3 regions of the Desulfovibrio sp. UIB00 genome follow, and region 3 is predicted to be linked to each of the others. Evidence: predicted binding sites of a transcription regulator. Region 3 holds the regulator's gene; each other region holds the start of a gene.
What was found. The regulator sigma-54, encoded in region 3, starts transcription at its own class of promoters, with help from an activator protein. The targets are predictions, from matches to a motif close to CTGGCACGGNNNNTGCTT.
Positions count from the first base shown of each region.

Region 1: nifH (nitrogenase iron protein) is a predicted target of sigma-54. The motif match lies at 1,980-1,997, and genes of this name have one in related genera.
Region 2: JMF94_RS10980 (DVU0150 family protein) is a predicted target of sigma-54. The motif match lies at 1,674-1,691, and genes of this name have one in related genera.

Region 1 covers NZ_JAETXJ010000001.1:428,008-432,161, forward strand. The annotation lists gene JMF94_RS01880 (sigma-54 dependent transcriptional regulator) at 1-799, shown strand, start outside; gene JMF94_RS01885 (Fe-only nitrogenase accessory AnfO family protein) at 812-1,516, opposite strand; gene nifH (nitrogenase iron protein) at 2,072-2,899, shown strand; gene JMF94_RS15040 (hypothetical protein) at 3,054-3,182, shown strand; gene JMF94_RS01895 (P-II family nitrogen regulator) at 3,212-3,529, shown strand; gene JMF94_RS01900 (P-II family nitrogen regulator) at 3,606-3,977, shown strand; gene anfD (nitrogenase iron-iron protein, alpha chain) at 4,121-4,154, shown strand, end outside.
Region 2 covers NZ_JAETXJ010000006.1:147,161-151,314, reverse strand. The annotation lists gene JMF94_RS10985 (sigma 54-interacting transcriptional regulator) at 1-1,547, opposite strand, end outside; gene JMF94_RS10980 (DVU0150 family protein) at 1,800-2,105, shown strand; gene JMF94_RS10975 (sulfite exporter TauE/SafE family protein) at 2,123-3,187, shown strand; gene JMF94_RS10970 (DUF4881 domain-containing protein) at 3,201-3,797, shown strand; gene JMF94_RS10965 (hypothetical protein) at 3,891-4,154, shown strand, end outside.
Region 3 covers NZ_JAETXJ010000009.1:116,343-120,496, reverse strand. The annotation lists gene rapZ (RNase adapter RapZ) at 5-955, opposite strand; gene raiA (ribosome-associated translation inhibitor RaiA) at 1,141-1,680, opposite strand; gene rpoN (RNA polymerase factor sigma-54) at 1,717-3,141, opposite strand; gene JMF94_RS13330 (hypothetical protein) at 3,218-3,409, opposite strand; gene JMF94_RS13325 (CTP synthase) at 3,437-4,154, opposite strand, start outside.

The DNA of each region.
Region 1 (4,154 bases), on a different contig from region 3:
GGTGCGGCGCAAAGAAGGCCTGTTTGAAGCCGCCAGCGGAGGTACGCTGTTTCTGGACGAGATGGGTGAAATGCCGGCGGGCATGCAGGTCAAGCTGCTGCGTGTTCTGCAGGAGCAGAACCTGCGCCGCGTGGGCGGCACCGTGGATATACCCGTGGACGTGCGCATCATCGCCGCCACCAACCGCAACCTTAAGGAAGAGGTGGAGGCAGGGCGCTTCCGGCGTGATCTGTATTACCGCGTGGCCGTGGTAACGCAGGAGCTGCCGCCCCTGCGCAGCAGGGCAGAGGACATCCCACTGCTGGCGCGGTTTTTTCTTGCGCGGCTGGCGGAGCAGGGCGGGGCCGTGCCGCTGGAGATTGAAGATGACGCCCTTGATGCGCTGCGGCAGTATCCCTTCCCCGGCAACGTGCGCGAACTTGCCAATATTCTCGAGCGGGCGGCGGTTTTTTGTCCGCCGGGCGGCAGCATAAGTCTGGCGCATCTGCCGCCGGAAGTTTCCGAGGCTGCGGCCCGCCTGCCAGCCCGCGATCCCGTCTTTTCTTCTGCTGTTGCCGCCCGGCAAGAGCCTGCCGAGGCTGCAACCCCAGTCTGCCCCCAGGCAACAACGCCAGGTGCATCGGTGCCCGCCGCGCCAGCATCGGGCGTATCAACGCCGCTTGTTCCGCTGGCAGAGATGGAAAAACAGCACATCCTGCACGCCCTTGAACTGGCGGGCGACAACCGCACTCTGGCCGCAGACATGCTGGGCATCAGCCGATCATCCCTGTGGCGCAAACTCAGGGAATACGGCGTGTAACGTTGTGCTGCTCTAGCCGCAAGAACAGCCCGTGCCGTCAAACCACTTTTGCCCCAGCAGGGCATCGGCATTGCGGTCTGCAGGCTGGCGCACGGTCACCAGCATGAGGCCCGATTCCAGCTCTTCTTTTTCCATTTCAAGCCCTGTCACCAGCGCAAAGCTGGGCAGCCAGCGCGGTTCGTGGTCGCACTTGATCTGCAACTGCTCAAAGGGCGCGGTTTCAACAAATACCAAGATGGATTCTCTGGCTGTGAACAGAGGGTCGGTCAGCTTGGCCTCGCACATGTCCAGAAAAAAACGCCCCGGTGCTATTTCTCGCGGTCTGCTTGTGGGCAGCATGCCGCACTGTGGGCGGGTCGCCTGCTGTACTGCGGCCAACACCCCCTTGCGCACTCCTTCCAGAGCTTCTGCCTCAAATCTGTCCATCATACAGATGTAAAATCCCATCTTGTCCAGCACACCGTAGGGCGCGCCATGGTCTTCCGCACCCACCACAATGCGGCAATCTCCCAGATTGGCGGCCAGTGTTTGCATCTGTTCGCGCAGTTCGCTCAAACCAGCGCCTTGGGTCAGGCTGAAACTGTGCCTTTTGCCTTCGCTCCAGTTGTGTTCCCCCCGCACATACACCGCCACCGCACTGGCCGCTGTGGGCGCTGCCAGCGCGCCTGAATCATCGTGAAAAACCGCAATCCGCGAGCCGTCGAGTAAACCTTGCATATGCTCTCCGTCTGTTGTGGCAGGGCCTCAAAGCAGTCCGGCCTTTCATATGCATTGCCATTGCAATATCCATGCGCTTGAAAAGATTTACAAATAACATGCTGAAATAACACTATTATTAATGTCTACATCACTGCGCGCTCTCTGCCTGCATCGGGCGCGGAGCAGGTACGTTCCACCTGCGTACAAAGTTATGACTCGATAACAAAGCGGGAGTGATTGCTGATTGTATATAAAGTTAAATAAATTAGTGTATTACAAATTTTATATATTGTTCATGGTCACGTAAATATTTGAAAGAGGGATTTAGTAATATACTGAAATTACATATGTATTTGTTAAATGTACCAATCTGTCCAAAAAAGCGGTGCTTTGTACGCTTGCGTACGCATGTTGCAAAGCGTGATTAAGCATAGTTTCCATAACTATTCGTTTTAAAACGTTAAATTAAAAATCTTCCACAATGGCACAGCCGATGCACAAGAGGGGCATACACGGTGCCAGAGACGCCTTGTCCCTGGTCAAAACAGCCGGAAGACGGCGGGAGAATGCGTTATGCCTCGCAAGATAGCCATTTACGGAAAGGGCGGCATCGGCAAGTCCACCACAACCCAGAACACGGCTGCGGCCATGGCCCATTTTCACGGGAAGAAGATTTTTATCCACGGCTGCGACCCCAAGGCCGACTCCACCCGCCTGATTCTGGGCGGCAAGCCGCAGGAATCGCTCATGGACACCCTGCGCGCCGTGGGTGCGGAAAAAGTGACTCTGGACAAGGTGGTCAAGAAGGGCTTTCACGACATCCTCTGCGTGGAATCTGGCGGCCCGGAACCGGGCGTGGGCTGTGCTGGCCGAGGCGTTATCACGGCCATTGACCTGATGGAAAATCAGGGCGCGTACACTGATGATCTTGATTTCGTTTTCTTTGACGTGCTCGGCGACGTGGTGTGCGGCGGTTTCGCCATGCCCATCCGCGACGGCAAGGCGCAGGAAGTCTACATCGTGGCCTCTGGTGAAATGATGGCCATCTACGCCGCCAACAACATCTGCAAGGGCCTGCTCAAGTACGCCAAGCAGAGCGGCGTGCGCCTTGGCGGCATCATTTGCAACAGCCGTAACGTAGACCGCGAAAAGGAATTTCTTGAAGAATTCACCGCCTCTATCGGCACGCAGATGATCCACTTTGTGCCCCGCGACAACATCGTGCAGAAGGCCGAATTTAACAAAAAAACCGTGACCGAATATGACGACAGCCAGAATCAGGCCAAGGAATACAGCGAACTGGCAGAAAAGATCATCAACAACCAGAACTTCGTTATTCCCCAGCCGCTGTCGATGGATCAGTTGGAGGCGATGGTCGTGAAGTACGGCATTGCCGACTAGGCCGCGCGGGCATTCGCGCCTTTTCGTTCCCTGCTGCGTCTGGCTCGCCTTTTATTCCGGTCGAGTACCGTAGCGTTGCTGTCTTTATCCGTAGCTTCCGTTGTCGCAACGGCTAAAGCGAGAGTACACTCCCTGCATAAAAGGCTTGCCATCCTTGCAGGAAAACAAAAATGCATCGAATGCCCAACGCGGCCTGAAGCCTGAAACGGACATTTTTCTTGCCAGTGAACAAATGACGCTTTTGGCAACGCAAGCGCGCATGAAAAAATTTGAGCGGAAATGACAGCATCAACAACTCCAAAGGAGCCGCCAATGAAAATGGTACGAGCCATCGTTCGTCCAGAGAGCACCGAAAATGTGGTGGAAGGGCTTGCCGCATCGGGTTTTGTGGCCCTGACAAAAATTCAGGCCTTTGGGCGTGGCAAACAGAAAGGACTGGACAGCGGCAGCGTTCACTACGACGAGCTGCCCAAAAATCTGCTCATGATGGTGGTGGAGGACGAGCACGTGGATCAGGTGCTGCAACTTGTGCAGAGCTATGCCAACACGGGCAATTTTGGCGATGGCAAGGTTTTTGTGTCATCGGTGGAGCGGGTGCTGACCATCCGCACCGGGCAGGAAGGCATCTAGCGCAACAGCAATTGCTTTTGCCCGCCGCCAAGGCGCTTTTATACAGCATTGAGGCAATACAGTTCAGGAGCTCGCCATGAAGGAGATTATCGCCATTATCCGTCCCAACAAGGTGACGGCCACAAAAAAAGCCCTGGATCGCATGGGCTTCCCGGGCATGAGCGTCATCCCCGTATTCGGGCGGGGCAAGCAGAAGGGCATAGCCGAAGAGGTTTCAGTGGAGATAAGCCCCATCGTGCGCGGCATGGGGAGCTACAAAGGCATGATGTACGTCCCCAAGCGGCTGCTCTCCATTGTGGTTCCCGCCAACATGCTGGACAGGGTCGTGAACACCATCATCAAGATCAACCAGACGGGCGGCATCGGCGATGGCAAGATCATTGTGTGCCCGGTTGAACAGGCCCTGCGGGTGCGTACCGGCGAAATGGGCACGGCGGCCATACTCTAGAGCATGTACACATGAAATGCTCGCTTACGGCAGGCAAAGCTTGCCTGCGCGCATTTCGCGGCAAGGATTTTCAGAAAAATCCGCGCAGAGCAGTTACCTCATTTCATTCGCAAACGGCTCTAGGCCGCGTAAAGGATACTGATATGCCATACCATCTTTTCAAATGCAGCGAATGCA
Region 2 (4,154 bases), on a different contig from region 3:
TCGGAAACCAGCTCCTTGCCTGTGCCGGTTTCGCCCACAACCAGCACATCGGCCATCACCTGCGAAGCCTTGCGAACATTGTCGCACAGGGCAAGCATGGCTGGCGATGTGCCAATAAGGCTGTTGACTGGCAGGTCTTCGGGATGCGGCAGATCTTCCACTGGCTCGCGCTGCTGCTGGGCATCATCCTCAGCGGCGCGCAGGCGGCGCGCCTCGGCGGCAAAGCGCAAGCGCTCAAGCAGGGTGTTGATGCCGGCCTTCAGTTGTTCCAGTTCTCGCGGCAGTTGGGGCATATCTATATTCTTGTCGGTCCCTTCGGCGTTGCAGCGTTCAAGCTCCGCTGTTACGGCGTTGAGCGATCTGCCCGTCTGCCGCGCCAGCCACCAAAGGCTCAGACCCAAAAGCAGCATACCGCCAACAAAGGCCCCAACATAGATGCCCATGAGCTGTACGCCCGTGCGTGTGGTGGTAAAGCTGGTGTCCAGTACCGCCAAACCGCCCAATATTATTGTTTCCTGCGAAGCAGGGCTGAAGGTTACAGGGACATAACTGACCCTCTCCACCCTCATCTGGCTGCTGCTCCACAGAGAGCTGTTTTCAGAAAGGGGAAGCTGGCCTGACTTGCCCTCCTGCACATCGGATACCATGCTCCAATAATTGATGTGCTCGGGGCCAGGCCGGAATGCGGTGTTAAATCCAGGCCTGCCAAAATCACCAAGAAAGCCTGCGCGTACTGCATCTGTGCCCAGGCTGCGCTGAGCCAGACCAGCATCCGGAGCTTCGGACTGAAAGAGCATCCAGCCATCGCGGTCAAAAAAAAGTGTACGCACGCGCCCCTCATCGCCTGATGCGGCAATGGGGGCATTGGGGCCGGAGTAAGTGGACAGGATATCCCGCAGCTCCCTCAGATCCAGAGAAAGCATCAGGTAGCCGGCAAACGTGCCTTCCGCATCATGAACCGGAGTGGAAAAGCGCAGCACATACAAGGTGATATTCTGGTTGCTGCCCTTAACCGGCACCATGGAGTAGGTCACTTCAACGGGCTGGGCAACGCTGACGTGCCCGGCACGGTGTTCCGAGGCAATGGAGTGGAAGGGACCGGTGGGGCTGGCAAGTGCCTGCCGCATGGGAACATTGATGATATCCCCGCCCGTGTTGACAAGCAGATAGCGGTTGTCTGGTGCCAGACCCTCAAAAGCCAGTTCCCTGTATCGCAAGCCACCGGCCTTGGCGCGGAATTTGAGCCGGTTGGCCATGTCTTTTTGATCCATGGAACCAGCGGCGAGAATAAGAAGCTGATTGCGCGTTTCGTCCAGCGCCTGCTCCAGCGCAAGGCTCATTGCCTGTGATTGAAGCTGTGCATTGCGCGCAATTGCGCGATCAAGAATGGCCTCGATGCTGCTGCCCGTGGCAGTAAAAATAATCAGCAGCACGAGCGCCAGCAGGGGCAAACCCAGCATCAGCATACGGCTTGCAAGGCTGCGATTCATAAAGAATGCCGTGAACTCCAGTGAGCTGCCCTGGGGAAGTGTTCTGTGTAAGCGCATGGTGCTCCCCTATTTTGTGCAAAAAAGCGCAATCTTGGAGCTGAGTATAAAAAACATTCCCCCTCGTGACAAGATTTTTCGCGCAAAAATAGAAAAAAAGGCGCAATTTCAGGCAATAATTATGCAATGGCACAGCCTTTGCTAATACTTTCACATTCGAGGCAACGAGGCGGTGCCTGCCCCCGACGGGAGTCATCGCAACATGGGTAAGTGGTTGAAGTGGAGATGTCACATTTTGATGTGGAGGAAGTTATGAAAAGGATGCAGAGGCTCTGGACATGGCTTACAGGTTGCGCGCTGCTGGTTGCGGCATTGCCCGGCGCGGCCCTGGCTGCTGGCGGCGGCAAGGTTGCCAACGTTGTGGTGGTCGCCGATACGCGCAAGCTTGACGGCATACTGTACTGGTGGGCTGAAATGTACAATGAAAGCCACTTCTTTTTTGCCATTCTGACTATGGCCATTATCCCGGTTACAGGTTGCATACTGGGTTGGCTGGCGGATGTCGTCATGACGCACATCGGCATTGACCTCAAGCACCGCGAATTGTCCGAAAAGTAGTCGGAAGGAGGCAAGTTATGGAATGGTTGTATATTTTGATGCCCATTTCCGGCGTGTTCATTTTCTGGCCGGGCCTTGTCATTCTTGGTTTGGGCGTTGGCATTATCGGCGGCTTTTTCGGCATGGGCGGCGCCTGGATGGTTACCCCAGGTCTGAACATTCTTGGTTTCCCCATGGCCTTCGCCATTGGTACCGACGTGGCGCAGATGGCGGGTAAATCGCTTATCTCCACCATGCGGCACGGCAAGTTCGGCAACGTTGACTACGGCTTGGGCCTGACCATGCTGTTTGGTACCATCGTGGGCGTGGAAGTTGGCGCGCAGATGGTCATGTGGCTGGAACGCCTTGGTTCCGTCGACAAGGTTGTGCGCTGGTTGTACGTTGTCCTGCTTGTGCTGCTGGCATGGCTTGTATTTCACGATATCGCCGCTCGCCGCAGAAAGGAACGCGAAGCCAAGGCCCAGAACAAGGAACTTGATCACGCGGCAACTGGCGTTGACTGGGCCTCCCGCCTGCACGCCATCAAGATTCCGCCTGTGTTCCACTTCAAGCAGGCCAACATCACCTGCTCCGCATGGCTGCCCATCTTCGTCAGCTTCTTCACCGGCTGGCTGGCTGGTATCCTCGGCATCGGCGGCGGTCTTATCCGCATGCCCGCCCTGGTGTATCTTGTCGGCTGCCCCACCCATCTGGCGGTGGGTACGGACCTCTTTGAAGTCGCCATCTCCGGTCTCTACGGCACGGCTTCGTACGCATACAAGGGCCGCGTGGAACTGCTTGCCGCTCTCATCATGCTGTGCGGCGCGGCCATCGGCGCGCAGATCGGCGTTGTCGCCACCAAGTATGTAAAGGGTTACGGCATCCGCTTCGTGTTCGGCCTGGCCGTTATCGGCTGCCTCATCTCGGTTGTGTGCAAGCTGGTTGAAGCTGAATTCCCGGCATGGGGCTGGCTGCTTGGCCCGGCTGCTACGATCGACGTGCTCGGCTTCGTGTCGGCTATCTCCCTTTACATAACCGTCAAGATGGTACAGGGCGCCAAGGCGGAAATTGCCGCCAAGAAGAACCAGCCCGCGGCCAACTAGAAGGAGACCCGCCATGAAGATTCGTAACCTGATGCTTATGCTGGCGATGGCCTTCTCTGTTGCACTGCTCACCGGCTGCAACTTCGACGGAGGCGTGGAACAGGGACGCTGCGTGGCCTTTGATGCCACAGCCAAAACCCTCACCATTGTGGTGGACGTGACGCACGATCAGTTTAACCCGCACTACAGCGGCGGCACGCATACCTTCAAGCTGCCTGTGGAATCCAAAGACATGGGCCCGACCCCCAGCGTGGGTGGCCGCCTGATGATCGATCTGGTCAAGAACACCGTGCTTATCTATGACCAGAAGACCAACAGCGTGCGCGAACTGGCCGTGCAGTTCACCGATGTGGAAAAGAACGTCGGCTCCGACCATCCCAAGGTCAAGGGCAAGACCTTCCCCATTATCGACAAGGATCAGCAGACCGTCACCGTGTACTCTGGACGCCAGAAGTCTTTGATCACCTTCAAGATTCCTGCTGAAGCCCAGGATTACCCGGCCTATGTATGGACCGCTGGCGACGAAATGCGCATTGCCTACCGCAACGCCGACAAGGCCCAGTCCATGCGCATCATGAACGTGTCCAAGACCAACATCTTCAAGAAGTAAACCCCCAGGGTGCCTACCCCCACCCTGCGCGCCGGAGCGGTTCGCCCCGCTCCGGCGCACCTCGGGTGGACAAACACACTCAGGAGAGCATCAATGAACAGTTACCGTCAGACCCTCTATTCCAGCATAATCCGGGTTGCGGCCAACGCAGTCATGGTTGGCGCGATCTTTGTGGGCATGTATCAGTCGGCCCACAGTTCTGGGGCCTCGGAACTGGTGTTCTGCGCATGGTTTTTTGGCATCACGGTGCCTACGTGGGCAGGGGCCTTCTGGCTTACCAAAAAGGTGCGCCAGGTATATCCCGCCGAGTTTCAGAGCCTTGTGGAACTGCCGCGCCTCGGACAGCGGCTCGTAAGC
Region 3 (4,154 bases):
TTTTTTAGCCAAGTTCAAGGTGCCGATGCTCCAGAAAAGCCGGATAATCAGCCTGCCGCAGCGCCTGTAAAATTTCTTCGGCCATTGCCACAGAGCGGTGGCGGCCGCCGGTACAGCCCACGGCCACGGTTATGCGGTAGCGGCCTTCGGCCTCCATGAGCGGCAGCATAAAAAACAGCAGATCAACCAGCTTGTCGCGATATTCGCGGGCATGGGGCGAATTGAACACATAGTCGGCAACGGGTTTGTCCTTGCCGCTCATGGGCCGCAGCTCTTCCACAAAATAGGGATTTGCCAGAAAACGCAGGTCAAAAACCAGATCAGCCTCACGCGGCACACCATATTTGAAACCGAAAGAAATCACGTTGACCCTGATGGCCCGCAGCTTGCCCTTGTTGCCGCTCCAGCGCTTCTGAATGGCGCGCCGCAGGTCGTGGATGGAGAAACGCGAGGTGTCGATGACCAGATCAGCCATTTCACGCAGGGGGCGCAGGCTGCTGCGCTCTGCCAGCAGCGCCGCCTCAAGGCCCATGCCCTCGCGCTCCAGCGGATGCGGGCGGCGGGTCGAGGCATAGCGGCGAATGAGTTCCTGATTGTTGGCCTCAAGAAAAAGCAGCATGGGGCGGATGTTTTTGCCCGCGAGCATGCTCAGGCAATCGTTGATATCTTCCACAAAATTGCTCTGGCGCAGATCCATACCCAGAGCAATACCCTTGAAGTGGCTCATGGAGGGGCGCGACATCATGTCCACCATTTCCATGACAAGGCTCACGGGCAGCCCATCGACCACAAAATGGCCCATGTCTTCAAAAACCTTGAGCGCTGTGCTTTTGCCAGCGCCGGAAAGGCCCGTGACAATGCACACCTGCACATCCACGCCGGGAACGGGCGCGTCGGCATCAGGCTTTGCGGCAAGGGTGGAATCTGTGGCGGGTATCTGCGCGGAATCCTTCATGACATTCGCCTCTTCGGGGTCAGATCGCCGTTTGCAGCCGGGGTTGTACGCCACAGGCTTCTGACGGACGTTGCCAAATCCGCGCCGCGCTCAAGCCCAGGTGAGGGCCATTGCGCGGCAACCGGCAGGGGGTGCGCCTGAGACGGGGGCGAGCCGTTGCCAGCCCGCCCCCTCATTATGAACGATTACAACACGGGGTCAATGAGGGCATAGCCGTTCACCTTGGTGCGGTATACCACATTGATGCGGTTGTTTTCTGCATTAAAGAACACCAGAAACTCGCTGCCGATGGAATCAAGCTGCATGAGCGCTTCATCCAGATGCAGGGGCTTGGTGGCGAGGCGGTCGGTGCCGTCAACGGGCTGCTGCACGTCGGCTTCGGCATCGAGGTTGTAGGTAAACACGTCCACATCCGTATTGCGGGCGTGCCGCCGCTGGGCCTTTACGCGGGCCACCTGGCGCTTGATCTGCGATTCAACCTTGTCTGTCACAAGGTCAATGGCGGCGTACATGTCCGAAGTCTGCTCCGTGGCGTTGATGTGCAGGCCTTCGCCCGTAACGGTCACTTCGCAGCGATGACGGAACTTGTCGACTGTCAGCACAACGACAACTTCAAGGCCAGAGGCCTTGCCAAAAAACCGTCCCAGCTTTTCCATGCGGCGACGGGCATACTTCTTCAGATGTTCGGAGGCTTCAAAGTTCTTGAAAGCAAATGAGATGTTCATAAGTTCCTCCTAAGTATTGAGCCACTCGACGGGGAATCAGAAATGCTCCTTGCGCCTTGACGAAGATGGAATATCAAGCGCCGTGCGGTATTTTGCCACCGTGCGCCGCGCAATATTGACCTTGAGACGCTCCTTGAGCATTTCGCCGATACGCTCATCGCTGAGGGGGGATCGGGTATCTTCCTCAGAGATGAATTTCTTGATCAGAGCCTTGACGCTTTCTGAGCCTACCTGGCTTCCGTCATCGAGTTCAAGGCCGCTGTTAAAGAAAAACTTCAATTCAAAGATGCCGTGGGGCGTTGCCACATACTTGTTGGTGGTAATGCGGCTCACCGTTGATTCGTGCATGCTGATGTCGTCAGCAATATCCTTGAGAATGAGCGGCGCGAGCTTGGTCACGCCGTCTTCAAAAAATGGCTGCTGGTGGCGCACAATGCTTTCCATAACCTTATAAAGCGTGCGCTGGCGCTGATACAGGCTCTTGATAAGCCATGAGGCGGAGCGGATCTTTTCTGCGCAGTAGTCCTTTTCCTTCTCAGAGCCGCCAATGTTCATCTGGCTCATGGCCGAAAGCTGCAACTGGGGCAGGCCGTCATCATTGAGCAAAATCACAAATTCATCGCCCATCTTGTACAAATAGGCATCGGGGCTTACGTAGGTTGGCTCGCCGCCGCCAAAACTTGCGCCGGGCAATGGGTCAAGGCTCTGGATGATATCCAGATACTCCTTGAGCTCTTCCATATCGAGCTTGAACTTGCGCAGCAGGGGCTTGTAGCGCTTGGCCTCGAGGTCTTCGAGGTGCGATTCTACCAGCTCCACGAGGATTGGGTCGCGGGCGTAATTGAGGCTCTTGATCTGCACCATCAGGCATTCGCGCGCATCGCGCGCGGCAACGCCGATGGGATCAAAAAGCTGCACCCTCTCAAGCACGGGCAGCACTGCCTCGGGCGCGACCTGGGCCATTTCGGCCACTTCTTCAATGCTGGCTTGCAGGTACCCGGCGGAGGAGAGGTTGCCGATAATGACCTCGCCAATGGCCTTCTGCTCTTCTGTCAGCGACGAAAGGCGCAACTGCCAGAAAAGATGCCCCTCAAGGGTGGGCTTGGCCGCATATCGGGCTTCGAGAGGCGAAATTTCTTCGGCAAGTTCAAACTCGCGCGACTGCGAAAGGCGGGGGGTGCTGGCAAACTCACCGAGGTAATCTTCCCAGTCGGCGTCCTTGGCCAGTTCCCTGTCGTACACTTCCTCCTTTGGGGCTTCGCGGCTTTCCTCGTGCTGCTCCTGGGAGGCATCGTCCGTAAGTGAAGATTCTTCGAGAAAGGGGTTTTCAAGCAGTTCCTGCTGCACAGTTTCCAGAAGTTCCACGCGTGAGAGTTGCAACAGCTTGATTGCCTGCTGCAATTGCGGGGTCATTACCAGTTGCTGTGACAGCTTAAGTTGCTGCCGTAGTTCCAGTGCCATGTGTGCTCTTTTGCCTTAACTAGCCATAGGACTATAGACTTATCTGTTTACAAGTACTGTGCCACATCTGCAAAAATTATGCAATAGCTAACAGTTGCAAGATCAGGTTCGCGGTATCGCCAACCAGCAGCAAAGGCTGCCAGCGCCAAAAATCCAGATTTGGCGCAGCATTTGCGCCGTTGAAAATAATCTGCGCACCAAAAAAGGGGAAGGCAATGCCCTCCCCTTTTTGCGCGATTTTGCGATACCCAAGCTTGGTGAAAATCAAAAAGCCTCGCTGCGTTAGCGCCGCTAATTACACCTTGGCGAACTTTTTCGCCGCTCCGATAAATTCGCGGAACAGCGGATGCGCGTTCATGGGCCGGGACTTGAATTCGGGATGGAACTGGCAGCCAAGGAACCAGGGGTGGTTCTTCAGCTCAATGATTTCCACAAGCGAATCGTCAGGGGCGGTGCCGCTGAAAACCATGCCCTTTTCGCCCAGCATTTCCTTGAAGGCATTGTTGAATTCGTAGCGATGGCGGTGACGTTCATCAACCATGCCCTTCTTGTAGGCCACAAAGGCCTTGGTATCGGGCTGCACCTTGCAGGGGTAGGAGCCAAGGCGCATGGTGCCGCCCTTGTCGCTGCCCGCGTCGCGTTTTTCAACGTTCTTGGTGCGGAAGTCGAACCACTCGGTCATAAGGTAGATGACCTTGTGATCAGAAAGCGGGTTGAATTCTTCCGAATTGGCGTCATCAAGGTTTGCCACGTGGCGGGCAAATTCGATAACCGCGCACTGCATGCCAAGGCAGATGCCAAAGAAGGGAATGTTGTTTTCACGCGCATAACGGATGGCGGCAATCTTGCCTTCCACGCCGCGATATCCAAAGCCGCCGGGCACAAGAATACCATGACAGCCCTTGAAGGATTCCGCACAGTTGCTTTCGTCCACATTCTCGGAATTGACGTAGCGCAGCTCCACTTCAACGCGGTTGGCAACGCCGCCGTGAATGAGGGCTTCGTGCAGGCTC